4 regions of the Halobacillus sp. H74 genome follow, and region 2 is predicted to be linked to each of the others. Evidence: riboswitches for the same ligand, from Rfam matches in the RefSeq annotation. Region 2 holds a riboswitch; each other region holds the start of a gene.
What was found. Region 2 has a riboswitch for S-adenosylmethionine ahead of ACTWPX_RS08275 (homocysteine S-methyltransferase family protein). Riboswitches for the same ligand answer to the same signal wherever they lie in the genome.
Positions count from the first base shown of each region.

Region 1: another riboswitch for S-adenosylmethionine. It lies ahead of ACTWPX_RS03575 (sulfite exporter TauE/SafE family protein); the one in region 2 lies ahead of ACTWPX_RS08275 (homocysteine S-methyltransferase family protein).
Region 3: another riboswitch for S-adenosylmethionine. It lies ahead of metK (methionine adenosyltransferase); the one in region 2 lies ahead of ACTWPX_RS08275 (homocysteine S-methyltransferase family protein).
Region 4: another riboswitch for S-adenosylmethionine. It lies ahead of ACTWPX_RS02315 (5-methyltetrahydropteroyltriglutamate--homocysteine S-methyltransferase); the one in region 2 lies ahead of ACTWPX_RS08275 (homocysteine S-methyltransferase family protein).

Region 1 covers NZ_JBQQCI010000002.1:68,632-73,671, forward strand. Annotated here, with positions in the region: gene ACTWPX_RS03570 (DAK2 domain-containing protein) at 1-1,313, shown strand, start outside; gene ACTWPX_RS03575 (sulfite exporter TauE/SafE family protein) at 1,406-2,296, opposite strand; SAM riboswitch class I at 2,410-2,509, opposite strand; SAM riboswitch class I at 2,689-2,807, shown strand; gene ACTWPX_RS03580 (phosphoadenylyl-sulfate reductase) at 2,895-3,623, shown strand; gene sat (sulfate adenylyltransferase) at 3,647-4,798, shown strand; gene cysC (adenylyl-sulfate kinase) at 4,804-5,040, shown strand, end outside.
Region 2 covers NZ_JBQQCI010000003.1:386,632-391,671, reverse strand. Annotated here, with positions in the region: gene ACTWPX_RS08285 (CAP domain-containing protein) at 1-309, shown strand, start outside; gene ACTWPX_RS08280 (hypothetical protein) at 534-797, shown strand; gene ACTWPX_RS08275 (homocysteine S-methyltransferase family protein) at 928-1,977, opposite strand; SAM riboswitch class I at 2,056-2,167, opposite strand; gene ACTWPX_RS08270 (superoxide dismutase family protein) at 2,401-3,015, shown strand; gene ACTWPX_RS08265 (DUF2207 domain-containing protein) at 3,120-4,754, shown strand; gene ACTWPX_RS08260 (YbaN family protein) at 4,876-5,040, opposite strand, start outside.
Region 3 covers NZ_JBQQCI010000004.1:567,210-572,249, reverse strand. Annotated here, with positions in the region: gene ACTWPX_RS12130 (lysophospholipase) at 1-767, opposite strand, end outside; gene ACTWPX_RS12125 (gamma carbonic anhydrase) at 827-1,339, shown strand; gene metK (methionine adenosyltransferase) at 1,377-2,573, opposite strand; SAM riboswitch class I at 2,796-2,909, opposite strand; gene pckA (phosphoenolpyruvate carboxykinase (ATP)) at 3,195-4,790, shown strand; gene ytkD (RNA deprotection pyrophosphohydrolase) at 4,853-5,040, opposite strand, start outside.
Region 4 covers NZ_JBQQCI010000001.1:481,247-486,286, reverse strand. Annotated here, with positions in the region: gene ACTWPX_RS02335 (bifunctional 4-hydroxy-2-oxoglutarate aldolase/2-dehydro-3-deoxy-phosphogluconate aldolase) at 1-370, shown strand, start outside; gene ACTWPX_RS02330 (LacI family DNA-binding transcriptional regulator) at 561-1,565, shown strand; gene ACTWPX_RS02325 (hypothetical protein) at 1,663-1,797, opposite strand; partial or broken gene ACTWPX_RS02320 (SIS domain-containing protein) at 1,819-2,007, shown strand; SAM riboswitch class I at 2,202-2,303, shown strand; gene ACTWPX_RS02315 (5-methyltetrahydropteroyltriglutamate--homocysteine S-methyltransferase) at 2,407-3,528, shown strand; gene ACTWPX_RS02310 (aldo/keto reductase) at 3,648-4,634, shown strand; gene ACTWPX_RS02305 (ArsR/SmtB family transcription factor) at 4,758-5,040, shown strand, end outside.

The DNA.
Region 1 (5,040 bases), on a different contig from region 2:
CCACTGCTTATAAAGCTGTTATGAAACCTGTGGAAGGTACAATTTTGACGGTTGCAAAAGATGCTGCAGAAGCTTCTGTCGATCTCGCTGAGCAGGAAAGCGACTTCATCCCTTTCGTAGAAGGTGTTGTTGCTGCTGCAAAAGAATCGTTGAAGCGGACGCCTGATCTATTACCTGTTTTGAAAGAAGTCGGAGTCGTAGACAGTGGTGGTCAAGGATTAGTGACCATTTATGAAGGTTTTCTTGCCAACTTGAAAGGGGAAGAACTTCCTGATATCGATGATACGGTTTCCATGGATGATATGGTAAGTGCCGAACACCATAAGCTTGCCCAAGACTTTATGAATACAGAAGACATTGAATTCGGTTACTGTACAGAGTTCATGGTCAAATTCGAAGAGGATAAATTAGCAGAGACTCCTTACGATGAAGATGAATTTCGTAATCAGTTGAGCGAAATCGGTGATTCCCTGCTCGTTGTTTCTGATGAAGATTTGATCAAAGTTCATGTCCATGCAGAATACCCTGGTGAAGCCATGACACTAGGCCAAAAGTACGGAAGTCTGATCAACATGAAAATTGAAAATATGCGTGAACAGCATACTTCGATTGTCGGTAAGAAGAAAAAAGAAAAGCCGAAGTCAAATCAAAAAGCGGAGTACGGAATTGTTACAGTAAGCATGGGGGAAGGCATCAAAAAATTATTTGAAAGTCTCGGAGCCACTGTGGTCATCCAGGGTGGTCAGACGATGAACCCAAGTACACAGGATTTATCTGAAGCCATCAAAGAAGCTCATGCTAAACGTGTGTTAGTTTTGCCGAATAACAAAAATATCGTGATGGCTGCTGAGCAAGCGGCGGAAATCGCAGAAGATGAAGTTGTGGTCATCCCGACTAAAACCATTCCTCAAGGCATGAGTGCTTTATTAGGATTTAATCCTGAAGCAGACCTGATGGCGAATAAAGATGAAATGATCAGCCTTATGTCCGTCGTGAAAACCGGTCAAATTACGTATGCGGTAAGAGATACGCAAATCGATGGCCTGAACATTGAGAAAGATCATTTCATGGGGATTGCGGATGGCAAAATTTCCTCAACTGATCAAAATGCCCTGACAACAGCTAAAACGCTGTTAAGTCAAATGATTGATGAGAACGAAGATGAAATACTGACGATTCTGACAGGGGAAGACGTCGAAGAACATGAAGTCACAGAGCTTGAAGAATACCTTGAAGAAACATATGAAGATTTAGAGGTGGAGATTCACGTGGGTGGTCAACCGATCTATTCTTATATTTTCTCCATTGAATAGAAAAAAGTACCCTCACCTGTGAACGGATCTGCCATACGCGAAGGCTCAGAGTATTAGCTCTGAGCCTTTTTTCTGTTAAAAGGGATAGGCAGTCAAGTTTGACTGCGGAGGTTCGTACGTTTCAGTTTGACGTACTTTTTTACAGAATGAACGATTGCCACAATATAACCAGCTATCAATAGAGAATAAATCAGGACGGTTCCTGTGCTATTGAGAGGTATGGTGATCATAATGGTTCTTACATTAGTCAATACGATGAACCCTCCGGCAAGTACTCCGAGGACGAGCGGAGGCATAATACGGACAAGCCATGCTGCAAGAGGTGCAGCTATCACACCGCCGATGATGAACGCGAACACCAACAGCCAACTGAATTGTTCCCATCCTAAAAAAGTCAAAAATCCAAGTGTTGCTGAAATAGTCACGATGAATTCACTTGTGTCCACAGTCCCAATCACTTTACGCGGCTCGATCTTTTCACGTGAAAGAAGGACAGGCGTATTAACCGGCCCCCATCCTCCGCCACCAATCGAATCGAGAAACCCACCGACAAAACCTAATGGGTAGATAAATCGCTTGTTCAGCGGCTTGTCGCTTTTATTGAGCGTTTTATTCCGATTAAGTGAAAGAAAACGGACTACGATGTAAATTCCTAAACCCAGAAGAAAAACGGATATGTATGGGCGAATGGTTTCACCAGGGATGCGACTTAATAAAGCTGCACCGAAAAATGCACTGACCGCGCCGGGCAGGGCCAGTTTTAGGACAAGTCTCCTATCGACATTGCCAAACTTGAAATGAGAGAATCCGGAAGCAGCTGTTGTGGCAACCTGGGCCATATGAATAGAAGCAGAAGCAACTGCAGGTGCCAGGCCATAAGTGAGTAAGATTGAGGAAGATGTCAGGCCGAATCCCATACCAAGGGCACCGTCAATTAACTGGGTGAAAAATCCTACCAATGCGAAAATTAATAATTTATTCAAAAACAACCTCTCCTTTGATTAAACATATAAGTTTACTTGGTTTTATGGTTGAAGAGGTCTGAAAAAGACATAAATAAAACCTCTCCAATGAGAAGAGGTCCAAATAAAGCCTCTCCTTATTTCTCAGACGAGTTGTCTGCTGGAATGAGCACCTTTCAGTGTGGTTGCTGCGGGATCGTCAGACCAGGTTCCTCCCCCGACTCTTCATAAGGATTCAATTTTTAAAATGATAATATATCTAAAACTAATGGACACTGAATGTTATGTCAAGAACTAATTCCGAAATTAACAGAAAAATTGTAATTTTTTAAAATGGTATTGACATATCTATAAAAGGAGCCTAAGATTTGTATCAATTAGTTTTTCAGAAAACTTAATCAACCTATCCTGTTTTCTTATCATGAGAGGTGGAGGGACTGGCCCTTCGAAGCCTCGGCAACGGGTCTGATGTTAGTTGATCAGACACTGTGCCAATTCCAGCAAGTGGTTGAACCGCTTGGAAAGATAAGAAGAATGGTTCTTACTTTACCGAGTAAATACCTTTCTTCTTATCCACGAAGAAAGGTATTTTTGTTTGAAGCAATGAAAGGAGGAGCTTATGGAAAACGATATTGTCACTTATGATCATTTTCCGGGGGATCCATTCACAAACCATCAACCAGATGACGAAACGAAGGGTGCACTTGATGTCATTCATTGGGCTTATGGACAATACGGGTCAGATGTTGTATATGCTTGCAGCTTTGGAGCAGAAGGAATCGTTCTCATTGATCTTATTTCAAAGGTGAAACCAGATGCTGAAGTAGTCTTTCTAGATACTGGCCTTCATTTCCAGGAAACCTATGAATTGATTGAAAAAGTGAAAAATAGATACCCTGAATTACGAATTCACATGAAAAAACCTGAACTGACAGTAGAGGAACAAGCGGAGGAGCATGGGTCAGCCTTGTGGAAACGCCAGCCGGATCAATGCTGTTATATTCGTAAAATCAAACCTCTTGAAGATGCACTCTCAGGTGCGGCGGCCTGGTTTTCTGGCCTCAGACGTGAACAGTCACCTAGTCGGAGTAAAACTGATTTCGTAAATAAGGATGAGCGTTTTAAGTTAATCAAGGTATGCCCCCTAATTCATTGGACATGGGAAGACGTTTGGCAATATATCCGACTAAATCGCTTGGATTACAATGAATTGCATGATCAAAACTATCCGAGTGTCGGCTGCATCCCTTGCACCTCGCCAAGTACAGACGAGAGCCGGTCGGGCAGGTGGAAAGGATTCAATAAAACAGAATGCGGACTTCATACAGCTGGAAATAACAATAGCTGAATAACAAAAGGAGGAATTATAAAATGTCTATCATTACACCTCATGGAGGAAAATTAATTAATAAATGGAGTAATAATCAGCAGGAGGATTTTACAGGGAGTATTGAATTGGATGCGATGGCATTAAGTGATGTCGAGCTGATCGCGAATGGTGCCTACAGCCCTCTTGAAGGATTTTTAAATCAAGCAGACTACGATTCTGTAGTCGAGAATCTCAGACTTGCAGATGGGACACCGTGGAGTATTCCGATCACCCTTCCGGTGGATGAAGCGACAGCCGCTGAGTTGCAGCAAGGAAATCGAGTGAAATTAGTGAAAGATGGAAAGGTTTATGGAGCCATTGAAGTATCTGACATATATCAACCGGATAAAGAGAAGGAAGCCGAAAATGTGTACTTAACTACTGATCTGGGTCATCCCGGGGTGAAGAAGTTGTTTGGCCGACCAGATCATTACGTAGCTGGAGATATTGAAGTATTTCAAAGCTCAACAAAAGAACATGATGATCGATTCTACCTGGACCCTGCGGAATCGAGAGAGTTGTTCCAACAGTTGGGTTGGGAAAAAGTCGTGGGCTTTCAAACGAGAAATCCAGTACATAGAGCCCATGAATATATCCAAAAGGCGGCTCTTGAAACTGTAGACGGCTTATTTCTGAACCCACTGGTCGGGGAAACAAAGAGTGATGATATCCCAAGTGATGTTCGAATGAAGAGCTATCAAGTCTTAATTGATAACTATTACCCGAAAGATCGTGTTACATTAGCCGTTTTCACTGCAGCTATGCGCTACGCTGGTCCGAGAGAAGCTATTTTCCACGCTATTGTACGGAAAAACTTTGGCTGTTCCCATTTCATTGTCGGAAGGGATCATGCAGGTGTAGGCGACTATTACGGGACTTATGATGCACAGAAAATCTTCAGCCATTTTGAAGAGGATGAATTGGAAATAACGCCATTATTTTTTGAACACAGTTTTTACTGCAAAGCCTGTGAAGCGATGGCATCGCATAAAACTTGTCCACATGAAAAAGAAAATCACGTCATTCTTTCTGGCACAAAAGTGAGAGAACTATTACGAAATGGAGAAAAACCGCCAAAAACATTCAGTCGTCCTGAAGTAGTCGAAATTCTGATCGATGGATTACAAGAAAAGACCGCAGGAGTGAAAGGGTGACTCAAATGGAAAGGAATATAACCTGGCATCAGGCGTCTGTCAGCCAAAAAAATTACAGAAATAAAAATGGCCATCACAGCGGAGTGATCTGGTTCACCGGACTCTCAGGATCTGGTAAGTCCAGTATTGCGAACCAGCTGAATCATCTCCTCCATGAGAGAGGGATTCATACGTACCTGCTCGATGGTGATAACATCCGCCACGGACTAAATTCGGACCTGGGGTTCTCAGCAGAAGATCGG
Region 2 (5,040 bases):
CTAGAGTTGGATACAGAATTAAGTGGCGTAGCGAAAGACAAGTCTCTGGACATGCAGCAAAATAATTATTTCTCTCACAATAGCCCTACCCACGGATCTCCGTTTGACATGATGAAAGCTTACGGAATCGATTACCGTACGGCTGGTGAGAACATTGCGATGGGGCAAACGTCTCCTGAACAAGTAGTAGAAGGCTGGATGAATAGTGAAGGGCACCGTAAAAACATCATGAACCCTAACTTCACCCACATCGGAGTCGGCCATGCAGAGAACGGCAACTATTGGACACAAATGTTCATAGGAAAATAATAGATATTGAAGTTCAGATGCCACCGGAATTTCCGGTGGCATTTTTTTATTCAAAAACACAAAATCCAGATGATGATTGATGATCTTAGATGCTCAAACTCTACTAAAATCAACCGTATGACTTTTTTTCTTTTTTATATGTAGAAAACCTATTGCAATTCGTCTGAATATTCACTAAAATCAATCATACTTTATCTATATTAAAACAAAAGGAAGTGTTCTTTTTGAATACACAAACCGTAAGCCATCTTTATAACGTCTGCCACCTCTGCCACGGAACCGGAACGTATGAAGAGTACGATGATAGCAAGGCGAATATGATCATGGACCACTATCAGCGTACGAACCACGCAAAGGACACAATAGCATGGAAACTAGCCATCGAAGAAACAAGCTATGAAAAAGAATGCAGCCGCTGCCACGGAAACGGCCATGTACTGAATGATGAAGGAAAGCAGGTGTACCGTGAATTACAGCAGTTTGCATAAATATTGAAAAAGGGGAGCGTCTCATTCCATTGAGTCGCTCCCCTTTTCATTGCAGTTCATTCTGTTATTGTAGACCGGTCACTATTTGTCCTTAATCGGATCTCCGACGATTTCAGTGGGGATGCGCTAATTAAGCTTTCGTCCGGTAAGCCGTGTTGTGGCCTTTCAACGTCTCATCTGTTCCGAAAAGGAAGTGTTTTTTCATGTCCGGAGAATAAACAGAGTTCACTGTATTTCTTCCAACCGTTTCCGCGACTTCTCGCAACATACTTGGCGAGGCACCACAACACAAACCTATATAGTTAACACCAGATTGTTGCGCTTCCGCTGCCCATTCGGCAAGTTCATAGCGGTTACAGTACAACGGATCAAGCGATGTCGGAAAGGTCGTTTCGGTCGGCAGTGAACATGAACAACCCCCGTCAGGTAAGTTGAAGAACGTCGGGTGATCTTCTGTGGTGCGGTATGGAATCGGCAAAGCCCCTACATACCCCTCCACTTCTTGACGAATCTGTTCAATATACGGCTGCATTGTTGCCGGGCCGCGGAAGCAATTCATTCCTACAACTAGAGCCCCTTGCTTCTCTAATAAACGACAGGCCTCTTCAACCGTGTAGCCATCGCGCAAAATATTTTCACTCATCAGCCCCAGTGTGATGACTGCCGGTAAGCCTTGCCTCTGTATTTCCTCTAAAGCGATTTTTGCTTCTTCATAGTAATAGAACGTTTCTCCATTTACAAAATCGACACCTTCCTCTTTGCACCATCCTATCATTTCAGCAAAAATCCCTCGGACATTCGCTTTCGATTCCTCATCGTCCGGGTCGAACAGGTTCGTGTTGGAAACGTTCCCAGCTACAAGGGCTTCCTCTTCTGGATGCTCCGCTGCTACTTCTTTAGCTAACCGGATCGCCTGACGGTTCAGCGGCTCCAACAAATCTTCTTTTCCGATGATGCGCATTTTCTCCCTGTGACCATTATAAGTGAAAGCCAATACGACATCGGACCCTGCAAGCATATAATCACGATATGTCTGCTTCAGTGCTTGCGGATTGTCAAGCGCCACTTCCGGGACAAACGAACCAGCTTGCAGATATCCGCGCCTTTCCAGTTCAAATAAATATCCTTCTCCACACACCACTGGCCCTTCCTGTAAACGCTGCTCTAAACTTCTCTTCATCAATAACCCACCTTTTTTAAAATTAAAAAACCCTTCTTCCTGGCAAGAGGAAGAAGGGTTTTAGTTGCTTATGTCCTTCTCTTATCTGCCAGACATTGTAGTCTGTAGGAATTGGCACCATCATCAAGCGTCAACTTGAAAGGTTGCCGGGCATCACAGGGCCTAGTCCCTCCGCCACTCTGGATAAGAGTAATCATTCAGTTTTTTTAGCTTGTTGGAAATTATAAAGGGGGTCGCAGGTAAATGTCAATCATTTTTCTGATAAATCTGAAAAGAGGGTCAAAGGTCTGACATTATGGATTTGCATACCAGTAATGGATTGGTTTAGGAAATATGGATGAAATGGACTCACCCACGTTTATTACCTAGCCTCCTTGTGAAAATATGTTAGTAACATTATATAATAGAAAGGGAGAGATGAAATTGAAAAGTTGGTCGATTGTATTCTTTCTTGTATTAACAGCTATAGTGTTCAGCGCTTGTGGTACGAATTCTGAAGAAGATTCTTCTCCATCAGAAAATGGAGAAAAAAATACTTCAGAAGAAAATGCGACGAATGAAGAAAACCAAGAAAAATCAGAAACCCCAGAAAATATTACGGTAACCTTAAACGATCGAGATGGAAATGAAGTAGGTTCTGCAGAATTGGAACAACAAAATGGAGGCGTGAACATCAAACTCTCAGCCTCTGGTTTGCCTGAAGGAACACATGGTTTCCACATCCATGAAAAAGGAGTTTGTGAAGCACCTGATTATAAATCTGCCGGCGGTCATTTTAACCCGACTGACGTCAGTCATGGCAGCGATTCTGAAGATGGTCCACATGCGGGAGATTTAAATAACATTGATATCCATGAGGAGGGAAATGCCGAAGAGGAAGTGATGGCAGACATGGTGACACTTAAAGAGGGACAAGATAACTCGCTTCTAGGCGGAGACGGGACTTCCCTTGTCATCCACGCCGGAGCTGATGATCAAAAGTCACAGCCATCCGGGGATGCAGGCGAACGTATCGCTTGTGGTGTCATTGAAAATTAATCCATTTCCGAGCGGTCAACCACGAGTTGACCGCTCTTTTTCAGTAAGCTTATGAAACCTTTTCACACACACCGCCGTATAAAAGTTAGAAAGCAGGTGACATTATGAAAAATTTCATAAGCCTCTTCCTTCTCATCACTCTCCTCCTTCTTCCTACACGCGTGTTTGCAGTCGATTTCACGATTGATGAGACAGACATCCATGCTTCTCTAAAAACTAACGGGCAAGTGGAAGTGAAGGAAACACATAGGTATAAATTCGAAGGAGAATTCAATGGCATTACGAGGACGCTCATACCAAAAGAAAAGGCAACCATCACTGATGTGCACGCCGCAGAAAATGGAACAGATTTAAAGATTGAAAAAGAAGATGAATTATACAAAATCTATCGGGGAGGGTCAGATGAAACGGTCACCATCGATCTTTTTTACACGATAGAAGATGGTATGGAAGTCTATGAAGACATCGCCCAGTTTTACTGGTCTTTTTTTGACAAAAATAATGAATCCACTTATGAGGATTTAACGATCACAATCAAACCTCCTCAATCAGCGGATGTGAAAGCAGCATACGGTTACGATGAAGCGTATGATACTGTCACCATCTCAGACAACGGAACAGTCACATTTAAACTTGGCGAGGTTCCAAATGGAAAAAACGGTGACATCCGTGTCGCATATCCTGCAAGCCTCTTTCCTAATGCAGCAGTGACAAGCTTTGAGCCAATGCTCGATGAAGTCATTGCGGAAAAACAAGCCGTGGACGAAGAGGCAGCCGCCCGTGCAGAAGCAACTGCTCAATGGGGAATTCTAGGACCGTACATTATCCTCCCCTTCACTCTAGTTGCCTTAGGGCTGGCTGTTCATGGCCTTAGAAAAAGAAAAGAGACTATGCGTGAAGTTAGACGCCAACGCAGTGGAAGCGGACGATTTCCTAACGAGAAAATGAGCTTACCTGCAATGATGACGTTCACGAACTATGGACACTTGCCGACAACAGCTTTGACTTCATCCTTGCTCGACCTCGTACACAAAGGAAACATCGAACAAATTTCGGAAAAAGAATTCCGAGTCAGCAACCGAGACACCGTGTATGCCCACGAACGCCTTCTTATCGACTGGCTGTTTGATGAAATCGCTCAACAAGAAATGTTCCATGTAGATGATATAGAGCGCTATGCTGAAAAAGAAGAAAACCAGGAAAAATATCGCCAGAGGTTTGCCACCTGGAAGGAAATGGTTAATCAAGAATACCGGCAATATGATTTGTATGAGACTGCAGCAACGCCTCGATGGATTTCTGGTTTTGGAGCAGTTGTAACTTTGCCGTTTGTCGTCCTTTTCCCTTTTTACGGTCAGTTCATTTGGATGGCAGCCTCTATTGTCCTGCTGGGTTTTTTCATCATCTACAGTATCGCTTACCGCCCATTGAACATCAAAGGTCAGAAAATCAAACAGGATTTGCAACCTTTAAAAAACGGAGATCATTGGAAAACATGGGCCAAAGAAGACCAGGTGCCTGCCTTGCTATATCAAATCGGCATTGGCAAACGCGATCTTTTGGCAACGCCTGCGCCCCTCCACACTTCCAATAATGATGACTGGGTGATTTTCTTGATCCTTGGAGCGTCTTTGCAAAACAGCTTCCATTCCGCTGAGCAACATACATCTGTTTCTGCCTCTACAGGAAGTGGCGGCGCGGGTGTCGGTGGCGGTGGTGGAGGTTCTGGAGCCTTTTAAAAAGCCTCAATATCTTTGAATGAATGTCACTCAGATAAAGAAGGATCCACCCTGTTAGAAAATAAATATGAAGCAAAGAAGCCCGGGTGACTGTAAGATTCATCCCGGGCTTCTATTATGTTCAGCGAATCGTATTTAAGTTTAATATGAACCAGGTGAAGTAACTGGCTACGGCGAACATCAATATTTTCACAAACATCAGAGGAACAACAAAAATTGCAGAATAGAGAATAGAAATCCACAATACACTCACACCGATCCACTTTGCACGGAGCGGAATACCCCG
Region 3 (5,040 bases), on a different contig from region 2:
TGATTATCGATAAAAGACCGTGTATAGCGATAAACCTCTTCAAATTCCGGTTCATTAAAAATTTCGTGATAAAGCCCAGGCCACTGTTTATAGCTCTTTTCTTTCGAAACGACTTTATCAAACCACTCTGTAGTTTTTTGAGCGTCAACCATGTAATCCGCTTCTGCCTGCATGACCAGCAGAGGGACATCAGGGAATTTGTCAATATTCAAAAATGCTTGACGTGTCGCCTTTTGAAATTCACGATACCACCGAACAGAAACTTTATCAATAATCAATGGATCCTCATTGAATTCCGTAATCTTCTTAGGATTCCTTGTTATGATTTCTGGCTGCTGAGAAGCTTTGATCCTAAGTGAAGGGGTGATATGGTTCAGGAGATAAGAAACTGCCTCTAAAGGTTTGCTTGCTTTATTCAAGATACTAACCGCTGGTGAGGACAGAATCACTCCATCTACTTTTGTTTGTTTTTCTTCCATGAACCGAATCACAGCCAACCCTCCCATGCTATGGCCAATGATGAATATCTTTTTTTCAGGATTTGCCTGCTCCACCCAGGATTTGATTGTATTGGTGTAATCCTTAAAAGAATGGATATGTCCTTTCTTCCCTTCTGAAACACCTTGCCCGGGAAGGTCGCCATATATGACTGAAAAGTGATCCTGACGTAAACGTTCCACTAATTCCTTGTACCTGCCACCATGTTCAAAGGCCCCGTGTACGAGAACGATGGTAGCGATATCGTCAACAGACTCCAATTTCTTCACAGCGTTCCCCCCTTTTCTTCTGATATACTATTATCAACTATATTATAAGGGGGTTCAGTATGTATTGCGAATATAAAGGAAAGCATCCGGACATCCACCCGAGCGCTTTCGTAGCGGATGATGCGGTTATTACAGGTGACGTCACCATAGGTGAAATGGCAAGCATATGGTTTAAAACAGTAATACGAGGAGATGTGGCACCAGTACATATCGGTAAAAACACAAACATCCAGGATCTCAGCCTTCTGCATCAAAGCCCTGATCAACCCTTGATCATTGAGGATGGCGTGACGGTCGGCCATCAAGTTACACTCCACTCTGCTCATATAAGGGAAAATGCTTTAATCGGGATGGGTTCGCTTATTCTGGATGGTGCGGAAATCGGGGAACAGGCATTCATCGGTGCAGGGAGTCTAGTACCGCCCGGTAAAGTGATCCCTCCAAATACACTAGCTTTCGGTCGGCCGGCTAAAGTGATCAGAGAATTGAATAATGATGACATTAAAGAGTTGAATCGCATTCGCGCAAGCTATGTTGAAAAAGGACAATATTATAAAAAACAGCAGAAATAAATAACTGCCTCCACGGTAAAGTGGAGGCAGTTTTTTATTATTTAAACCGATCTTTCAATTGAGCTGCTTTATCTGTTTTTTCCCAAGGAAATTCTACATCTGTCCGGCCAAAGTGACCATATGCAGCTGTTTGGCGGTAAATCGGCCGACGAAGGTCGAGCATTTTAATGATCCCGGCCGGACGAAGGTCGAACAATTCGCGAACAGCTTCGACAAGTTTCTCCTCCGATACTCTCCCTGAACCATTCGTATTGATGGAGATCGATACAGGTTGGGCCACTCCAATCGCATATGCTAATTGGACTTCTACAGAATCAGCAAGATCCGCAGCGACTATATTTTTTGCTACATAACGGGCAGCATACGCAGCAGAACGGTCAACTTTGGTAGCATCTTTACCACTGAAAGCACCGCCTCCATGACGAGCGTAACCTCCATAGGTGTCGACAATGATTTTTCTCCCCGTCAACCCTGCATCTCCTTGAGGTCCACCGATAACGAAGCGGCCAGTAGGATTAATGAAATACTTTGTCTCATCATCAATCAAACCATTAGGTACGACAGGGTCTATGACGTGGGTTTTTAAATCTTTCTTGATTTGCTCAAGTGTGATCTCCTCTGCGTGCTGAGTAGAAATGACAATTGTATCAACCCTGACCGGTTGATCCTTATCATCATATTCTATCGTCACCTGAGTCTTTCCATCTGGACGCAAATAATCCAAGGTACCATCATTGCGGACATCTGCCAGGCGTTTAGAAAGTTTATGAGCCAAAGCGATCGGAAGCGGCATAAGTTCGTCTGTTTCGTTGTTAGCGAATCCGAACATCAGACCTTGATCTCCAGCACCAATGGCTTCAATTTCATCATCACTCATCTTACCTTCTCGAGATTCTAAAGCAACATCAACGCCTCCAGCAATATCAGGAGATTGCTCATCGATGGCTGTCAATACAGCGCAAGTATCGGCATCAAATCCATACTTCGCTCGTGTATATCCTATTTCTTTGATTGTCTGACGGACAATCGAAGGTATATCTACATAAGTATTAGTACTGATCTCTCCGGAGACAAGCACCAGTCCCGTTGTAACTGTTGTCTCACATGCAACCCTCGCGTTCGGGTCATTTTTTAAAATTTCGTCTAAAATGGCATCAGAAATCTGATCGCAAATTTTGTCAGGGTGTCCTTCTGTAACAGATTCTGATGTGAATAACCGGCGGTTGGCAGGCATTCTGAAAAACTCCTCCTTCTGTAAGTACAAAGTATTAGACGGAACTCTTTACCAGTATGTGCAGAAACTAATAAGCTGTTTCATATATTTTCTTGTTGAATCATTTCACAACCAATTGAGCTTTTACATAGGAATATCACCAGGTTTTCCACCTGCTACGGATATTTCTCATAAAAAAGAAAAAACCCTTCCTATATCGAGGAAAGGGGCTGCTTCCTTTCGCTCTTATCGTCCAAGGAGTGTTCTCATTCCTTGCTTCAGGTTAGCACCATGTCATTTGAAAAGACGGTTGCTGGGTTTCTAAGGGCCTGTCCCTCCACCAACTCTGGATAAGAGAGTTTCCGTTCTCAGTTATCGTATCGAAATCCATGTTTAATGTCAATTAGAATACTAAGCTTTTCTAAGGGAAAAGGACCATGTGGAAGTGGTCGATCCTTTCTTCAATCGTAAACGTTCATTAGTATATTACATAAGATGATAACAAGGTATTTCCCACATATATATAGAAATTAATATCATGAAAGCATTTTCAATAATAGTATGGACTATTGTGATTAATGTGTTATACTAATTCCAGATTAGCTTACATTTAAATTTTAATATAAAGGCGGGTCGACGCATATGAGTACCATCAATCAAATGTCAGAATTAAACCTCTTATTAGCGCAAGAGCATGTCCAACACCAATCATCTGTTCCACATTTAGTGGAAAGGATCTTATATCGTAATGAAGGAACTTTAACGGAAAAAGGGGCCGTTCAAGCAACGACAGGTACTTACACTGGTAGATCACCAAAAGATAAATTCATCGTAAAAGATGAGACGACTGCAAATAAAGTCGACTGGGGAACTGTCAATAAACCTATCGATGACTCCACGTTCGTAAATCTGTACCATAAAGTTCTGGATTATTTGAAGGGAAGAAATGAATTATTCGTTTTCAAAGGTTATGCAGGAGCTGATGAGAAACACCGCCTCCCCCTTCAAGTACTTACCGAATTCGCTTGGCACAATTTGTTCGCCCGACAAATGTTCATACGTCCTGAGACTTCAGAAGTTGAAGATCACGAAGCTGAATTCACAGTCATTTCAGCACCAACCTTCAAAGCGGACCCCAGTGTAGATGGTACGAACTCTGAAGCATTCATCATGATTTCCTTCAAACACCGTGTTGTACTTATAGGCGGCACAGAATATGCAGGAGAAATAAAAAAATCCATCTTTTCTGTGATGAATTACGTTCTTCCTGAAAAGAACGTCCTGCCTATGCACTGTTCGGCAAATGTCGGAAAAGAAGGAGATGTCGCTTTATTTTTCGGACTCTCCGGGACAGGGAAAACCACTTTGTCTGCTGATCCACAGCGCCGATTAATCGGGGATGATGAGCATGCTTGGTCCAGTTACGGAGTATTCAACATTGAAGGAGGATGCTACGCGAAATGTATCAACCTCTCCCAAGAAAAAGAACCGCAGATTTTTGATGCCATTCATTTTGGAGCTGTGTTAGAAAATGTGGTGTTAAACGAAGAAACCCATAGACCTGATTACAGTGATACGAGTCTAACTGAAAATACTCGTGCTGCTTATCCTCTCGAGCATATTGAAAATACAGTACAACCGAGTATCGCCGGTCATCCAAATGCCATCATCTTTTTGACAGCAGATGCTACCGGTGTTTTACCTCCCATCAGCAAACTGACTAAAGAACAGGCGATGTACCATTTTCTAAGTGGTTATACAAGTAAGCTTGCAGGAACGGAGAGAGGGATTACCGAGCCGCAAGCAACATTCTCTGCTTGTTTCGGATCACCTTTTCTTCCTTTAGCTCCAGCTACTTATGCTGAAATGCTTGGTGAAAAAATCGACCAGTTCAACACAGATGTTTATTTAGTCAACACTGGGTGGTCTGGCGGTTCCTACGGTGAAGGAGAACGAATCAAGTTAAGTTATACGAGGTCTATGATTCAAGCCGCATTAGAAGGAGAGCTGAGTTCAGCAGAGACTTATCAAGATCCTTACTTCGGGTTGAACATTCCCACGCATTGCCCTGGAGTACCTGATGAAGTCCTTTTCCCAAGAAAAACCTGGGCAAAAGCAGAGGAGTATGACAAGAGTGCCAAAGAACTAGCGGAACAATTCCACGAAAACTTTCAAAAGTTCACTCATGCGAGCCATGCTATAAAGCAAGCAGGCCCGACCTATAACAGGTCCCGATAATATTTTCTCATCTTTTCATAGAATAAAAAGGGATCCACCGATACGAAGCGGTGGATCCCTTTTTAGCTCTCTTTGCAAATGTAATCAATTTTCTTCATACATTCGGGTAGAACTTCATCCTTCATCATGAAGCTGAACCGATCATTTCTTTTTAAGTTACGAGGTAAATGCCTGAATAATACAGGACCAAACGTTTCAAAATAATGCTCCTGATCCGTCAAACCGGAAATGACCGCAAAGTAAACGTTCT
Region 4 (5,040 bases), on a different contig from region 2:
TCCGATTTTATGTAAAGAGACAGTCGAATACACAAAAGAACAGGGGGTTATTATGATCCCTGGCGTATTTACTCCCACTGAAATGCACCTTGCAGATCAATGGGGAGCGGATATGGTGAAGGTTTTCCCTGCCAATGTGCTTGGGCCGAAGTTCCTGAAGGATGTCAGCGGACCTTTAAGCCACATCCAAATGATGCCAACTGGAGGCGTCAATCTTAATAATCTTCAATCCTTCATGGAGGCTGGTGCGGTAGCTGCGGGAATAGGAGGTTCTCTCGTTAATAAATCGTTGATCGAACGTGAGAATTGGACAGAACTTCAAGAACTGGCAGAGCAATATGTGGAGAAAGCGGGCTTAGTCAAGGTGTAAGGGAAAATGCCTTATCATCTCTCCAAGTTATAGGGGGCTCATGGCAAGACAGCCGCATCCTCGTTTCTAACCTTGATAACTGAATAGGGGGAATAAGTGGATGGAGTCGCCCTTCACTTGTATACTCTAATAATAGGTGGGCTAACCGAATTTATTATACGGAATATATTTAAAGATATGGAGAGTTCAAATGAAAACGGTGACTATTTCCGATGTTGCTACACACGCAAAGGTATCAAAGAGCACAGTTTCTCAATATTTAAATAAACGATATGACTATATGGGTGAAAAGACGAAACAGAGAATTGAACTAGCAATTGAAGAATTGGGTTATCAACCTAATATTGTTGCACGAAGCCTTAAGCAGAAATCTACAAAGACGATCGGAGTGATTGTAGCAAATATTCTACACAACTTCACAACAGAAGTAACAAGGGCGATTGAGGATGTATGTATCAGTTCTGACTATCACACCATCATATGTAACGCAGATGATGACCCTGAAAAAGAAAAGCATTATATCGAAATGCTACGAGCGAAACAAGTAGATGGGCTGATCATCTTTCCTACAGGTGATAACAGAGGATTATATGAAAAAATGCTCAAGGATCGCTACCCTGTCATCTTTTTAGACCGTAAAGTGGAAGATATTCCTATTTCATCAATCTTATTAGATAATGAGATGGCTTCAGGCCTGGCTGTAGAACACTTCGTTCAAAAAGGTTACAGTCGTATCGGCATGATAACCACTTCTATCATCAATCACATCACGCCGAGGTTAGAACGTATTCAGGGTTATGAAAAAGCCATTCATAAAGAAGGGCTTCCTTTTGTTGAAGAGTATGTGAAAAGTGCGGAGCCTACGAATATCCAGCGGGTGCTTGAAGAGTTATTGGACTTAGAAGAACCTCCTGAAGCAATCCTCGCCGGAAATGACCTTGTATTGATCGAAATATTGAAATACGCAAAACAAAACGGTATGAAAATTCCTGAAGACCTGGCTGTCATTGGTATTGATGATGTTTCTTTTGCCAGCTTCTACACACCAGCGATTACAACGGTGGCCCAACCAACATTTGAAATAGGAAAGATGGGGGCCGAAGCTTTACTGGATAAGATCAGGAATAACAAAGTAGAAGATGAACTTCTAAATTACAGATTCGATCCCCATTTAATGGTCAGGGACTCAGTTTAGAGAAAACATATGAGGTGTTAGGTTGAATTTGCAATAACAGAGATAACGAATTATTTTTGTTTGAAGAAAAATTCCGAGATGACAGTAGCTGGAGGAATTAATCCACATTACCGCAGGTTTCAGCGTAACCCCCGACAACGTCATGGTAGGAATGGTGATCATAAAGCACGGAATCCTGTCTGTCATTGCTTCCAAATGAAAGGAGAGATAGAGGACCTATGAAGCACATCATCCAAACCGTCTCCTGTCCACGGCCACTCGTATTTTCGTTTCAGGCGAAGGACGATCTGGTTTGATGGGGAAAGCTTTCGCTATGCGGTTGATGCATAGTGGGTATGAAATTTACGTAACAGGAGAAACGATTACACCAAGTATTGAAAAAGATGATTTATTAATTATTATTTCGGGATCAGGAGCCACCTCATCACTTCTTCAATATGCTGGATCTGACCGATTTCCATGTCAATAAACCGACGACGCATCTGAGGGCTCCCTTTGACAAGATTGAGAAAATAATAGAGCGCTAAGTGAATATACTCTTGTGTGAATTTTTCCGGGGATAAAGATCATAGTTCAGAATAATTTGTCAATTTCTGGTTCTTCCTGTATAGTAGACTTTAAAATCAAATACATTGTTTCTTATCCAGAAAGGTGGAGGGACTGGCCCGGTGAAACCTTAGCAGCAGACTTTCGATAGTACTGTGCTAATTCCAGAAGCGATTTGCTTGGAGATAAGAAGAGAAAATGATTCGTATTCCATTCAGCCCCTCTTCTTATATAGAAGAGGGGTTATTTTGTTTCATGTGAAATCACAAATCATAAGGAAGGCGGGGATAAGCCCATGTCAGTATCAACAGAAAGAAATGTGAAGAGACAACCATTCAAAGGAGATCATGTCGGCAGCTTTTTACGTCCTGAACGTCTGAAACAAGCACGCGCAAAGCAGGAGAGAGGAGAGATTACAGAACAGGAATTAAGAAAGATTGAAGATGAAGAGATTATTAAATTAGTAGAAAAGCAAAAGGAAGCGGGCTTGAAAGCTGTAACGGACGGAGATTTCCGGCGCAGCTGGTGGCACTTCGACTTTCTTGAAGGACTGGATGGGGTCGAAGGGTTTGAGGCTGAGCGCGGATTGAAATTTGATGGGGTGGAAACGAAAGCGCGCGGAATCAAAGTGACAGGGAAAGTGGGTTTCACCGATCATGATATGATAGAACACTTTCGTTTTCTGAAAAAGAACGCAGGGGACGCGGTCGCCAAATTAACGATCCCAAGCCCTAATATGCTTTTATTCCGAGCGGAAAGGGAAGAGGGTATTTATGAAAGTGATGAAGCCCTTGTCGATGACCTGATAGCTGCCTACCAAGGGTTCATACAGAAAATTTATGAGGAAGGATGCCGCTATCTTCAGCTTGATGATACATCATGGACGACTTTCTTTTCTGAAGAAGGACGCACATCCATCGAAGAGAAGGGAAAAAATCCAGAGGAAGTGGCAGAACTGTGTGCACGTGCCATCAATGAGGCGATAGCAAACAGACCAGCGGACATGCTCATCACAATGCATATCTGCCGGGGGAATTTCCGTTCCACCTTTATGACAAGCGGCAGTTATGAGGCGCTTTCTGAAACGATTTTCGGAGGATTGGATGTCGATGGACTGTTCCTTGAATTTGACGATGAGCGCTCCGGAGGTTTCGAACCCCTTCGTCATGTCCGGCGTCCAGACCTTTCGATCGTTCTCGGCTTGATCACCTCCAAATTCGGTGATTTGGAAGATCCGGAACGAGTGAAAGCGCGTATTTTGGAAGCGTCCGATTATGTAGCAATGGACCAATTGTGTTTGAGCCCTCAATGTGGATTCGCATCAACGGAAGAAGGAAATGAAATTACTGAACAACAGCAATGGGGTAAAGTACGTCATGTGGTGAACATTGCCGACGAAGTGTGGAATGAAGGGTAAATAATGTTTTAATAACCTTCCAGCCGGCTACACATAGAATGTACCGTTAATTGGTAGATGATTTATTTTTCTATAGTTGGTTATGCAACTATAGGTTTTCTCAAAGGAGGAATAGATTCATGAAATCACTAGAGAATGCACTGAAACATAAAGTAGGACTAGGTACCGCACCTTTAGGTAATATGTTCCGGGACGTGCCGGAAGAAGAAGCGCAGAAAACAATCCAAACCGCTTGGGACCAGGGAGTGCGCTATTTTGATACCGCCCCTTTTTATGGCGCTGGTTTAGCAGAGATCCGGGTAGGTGAAGTGTTATCAAAATATAATCGTGATGACTATGTGATAAGCACAAAAGTAGGTCGTTATATGACTGAAGAAACAGAAGAGAATGAAGGTCTGTTCGAACATGGCCGTAACAATCAAGTCATCACAGATTACACGGAAGTAGCAACGAAAAGGTCGATCGAACAGAGTCTGGAACGTCTACAAACCGACCGTTTGGACATGGTCTTCGTTCATGATGTTTCTCCAGATTTCCATGGTGATGCATGGACCGAAAAGTTTGAACAAGCTAGAAAAGGAGCTTTCCGCGTGCTGTCCCGTCTTCGGGAAGAAGGTGTCATCCGTGCCTGGGGACTAGGTGTCAATACGACAGAACCGATTGAACGTGCGATGGATCTGGAGGACACAAAACCGGATATCTGTTTATCTGCTACGCAATATACCCTTTTACAACACGAACAAGCATTACAGGGTATGATGGCAAAGGCTGAAGAAAACGATGTGGACATTGTGGTCGGAAGCCCTTATAACTCCGGGGTACTGCTTGGCGGTGATCATTATAACTATGAAAAAGCGGGCGATGACATTATTAATCATGTCAATCAACTGAAGGAAATCGGTGAAAAATACAATGTTCCGTTGAAAGCAGCTGCTCTTCAATTCTCAACAGCTCACCCGGCGGTCAAGTCAGTGATTCCTGGTTCCACACGTCCGGACAGAATTAAAGAAGACCTAGAAATGATCCAAATGGACATTCCGAAAGATTTCTGGAATGAACTTGTGGACAAGGGCTTTGTTTCAGCTGAGGCTCCTCTGCCGCAATAAGAATTGAATAGTAAAAGCAATCGAGTATGAAATCGCTGGGATTTCATACTCGATTTTTTGTGTGGAGAAGATGGATTTTATTGCTTTCCCTCATAATATTACGGCTCCCTTTCAGCTGTATGTATGGGAATTGTTAAAGATTTGACAGTCGTAATGTATTTCTTTATAATTCGAAATATGTCGAATTATAATAATGAAAACTTAAACAAATTCAGCGAGATTTTCAAAGCCCTATCCAATGTTCACCGGCTGAATGTTTTTCTATATTTAGCTGAACACTGTACTCCAGGGAAATCCAGTACCGATAAAGAGATGAGGATGACGGTGGGTGAATTAGGAGAGGGATTAAATATCGCCCCGTCCACTGTTTCCCATCACCTTCGGGAACTAAGGCGTGCTGGATTGA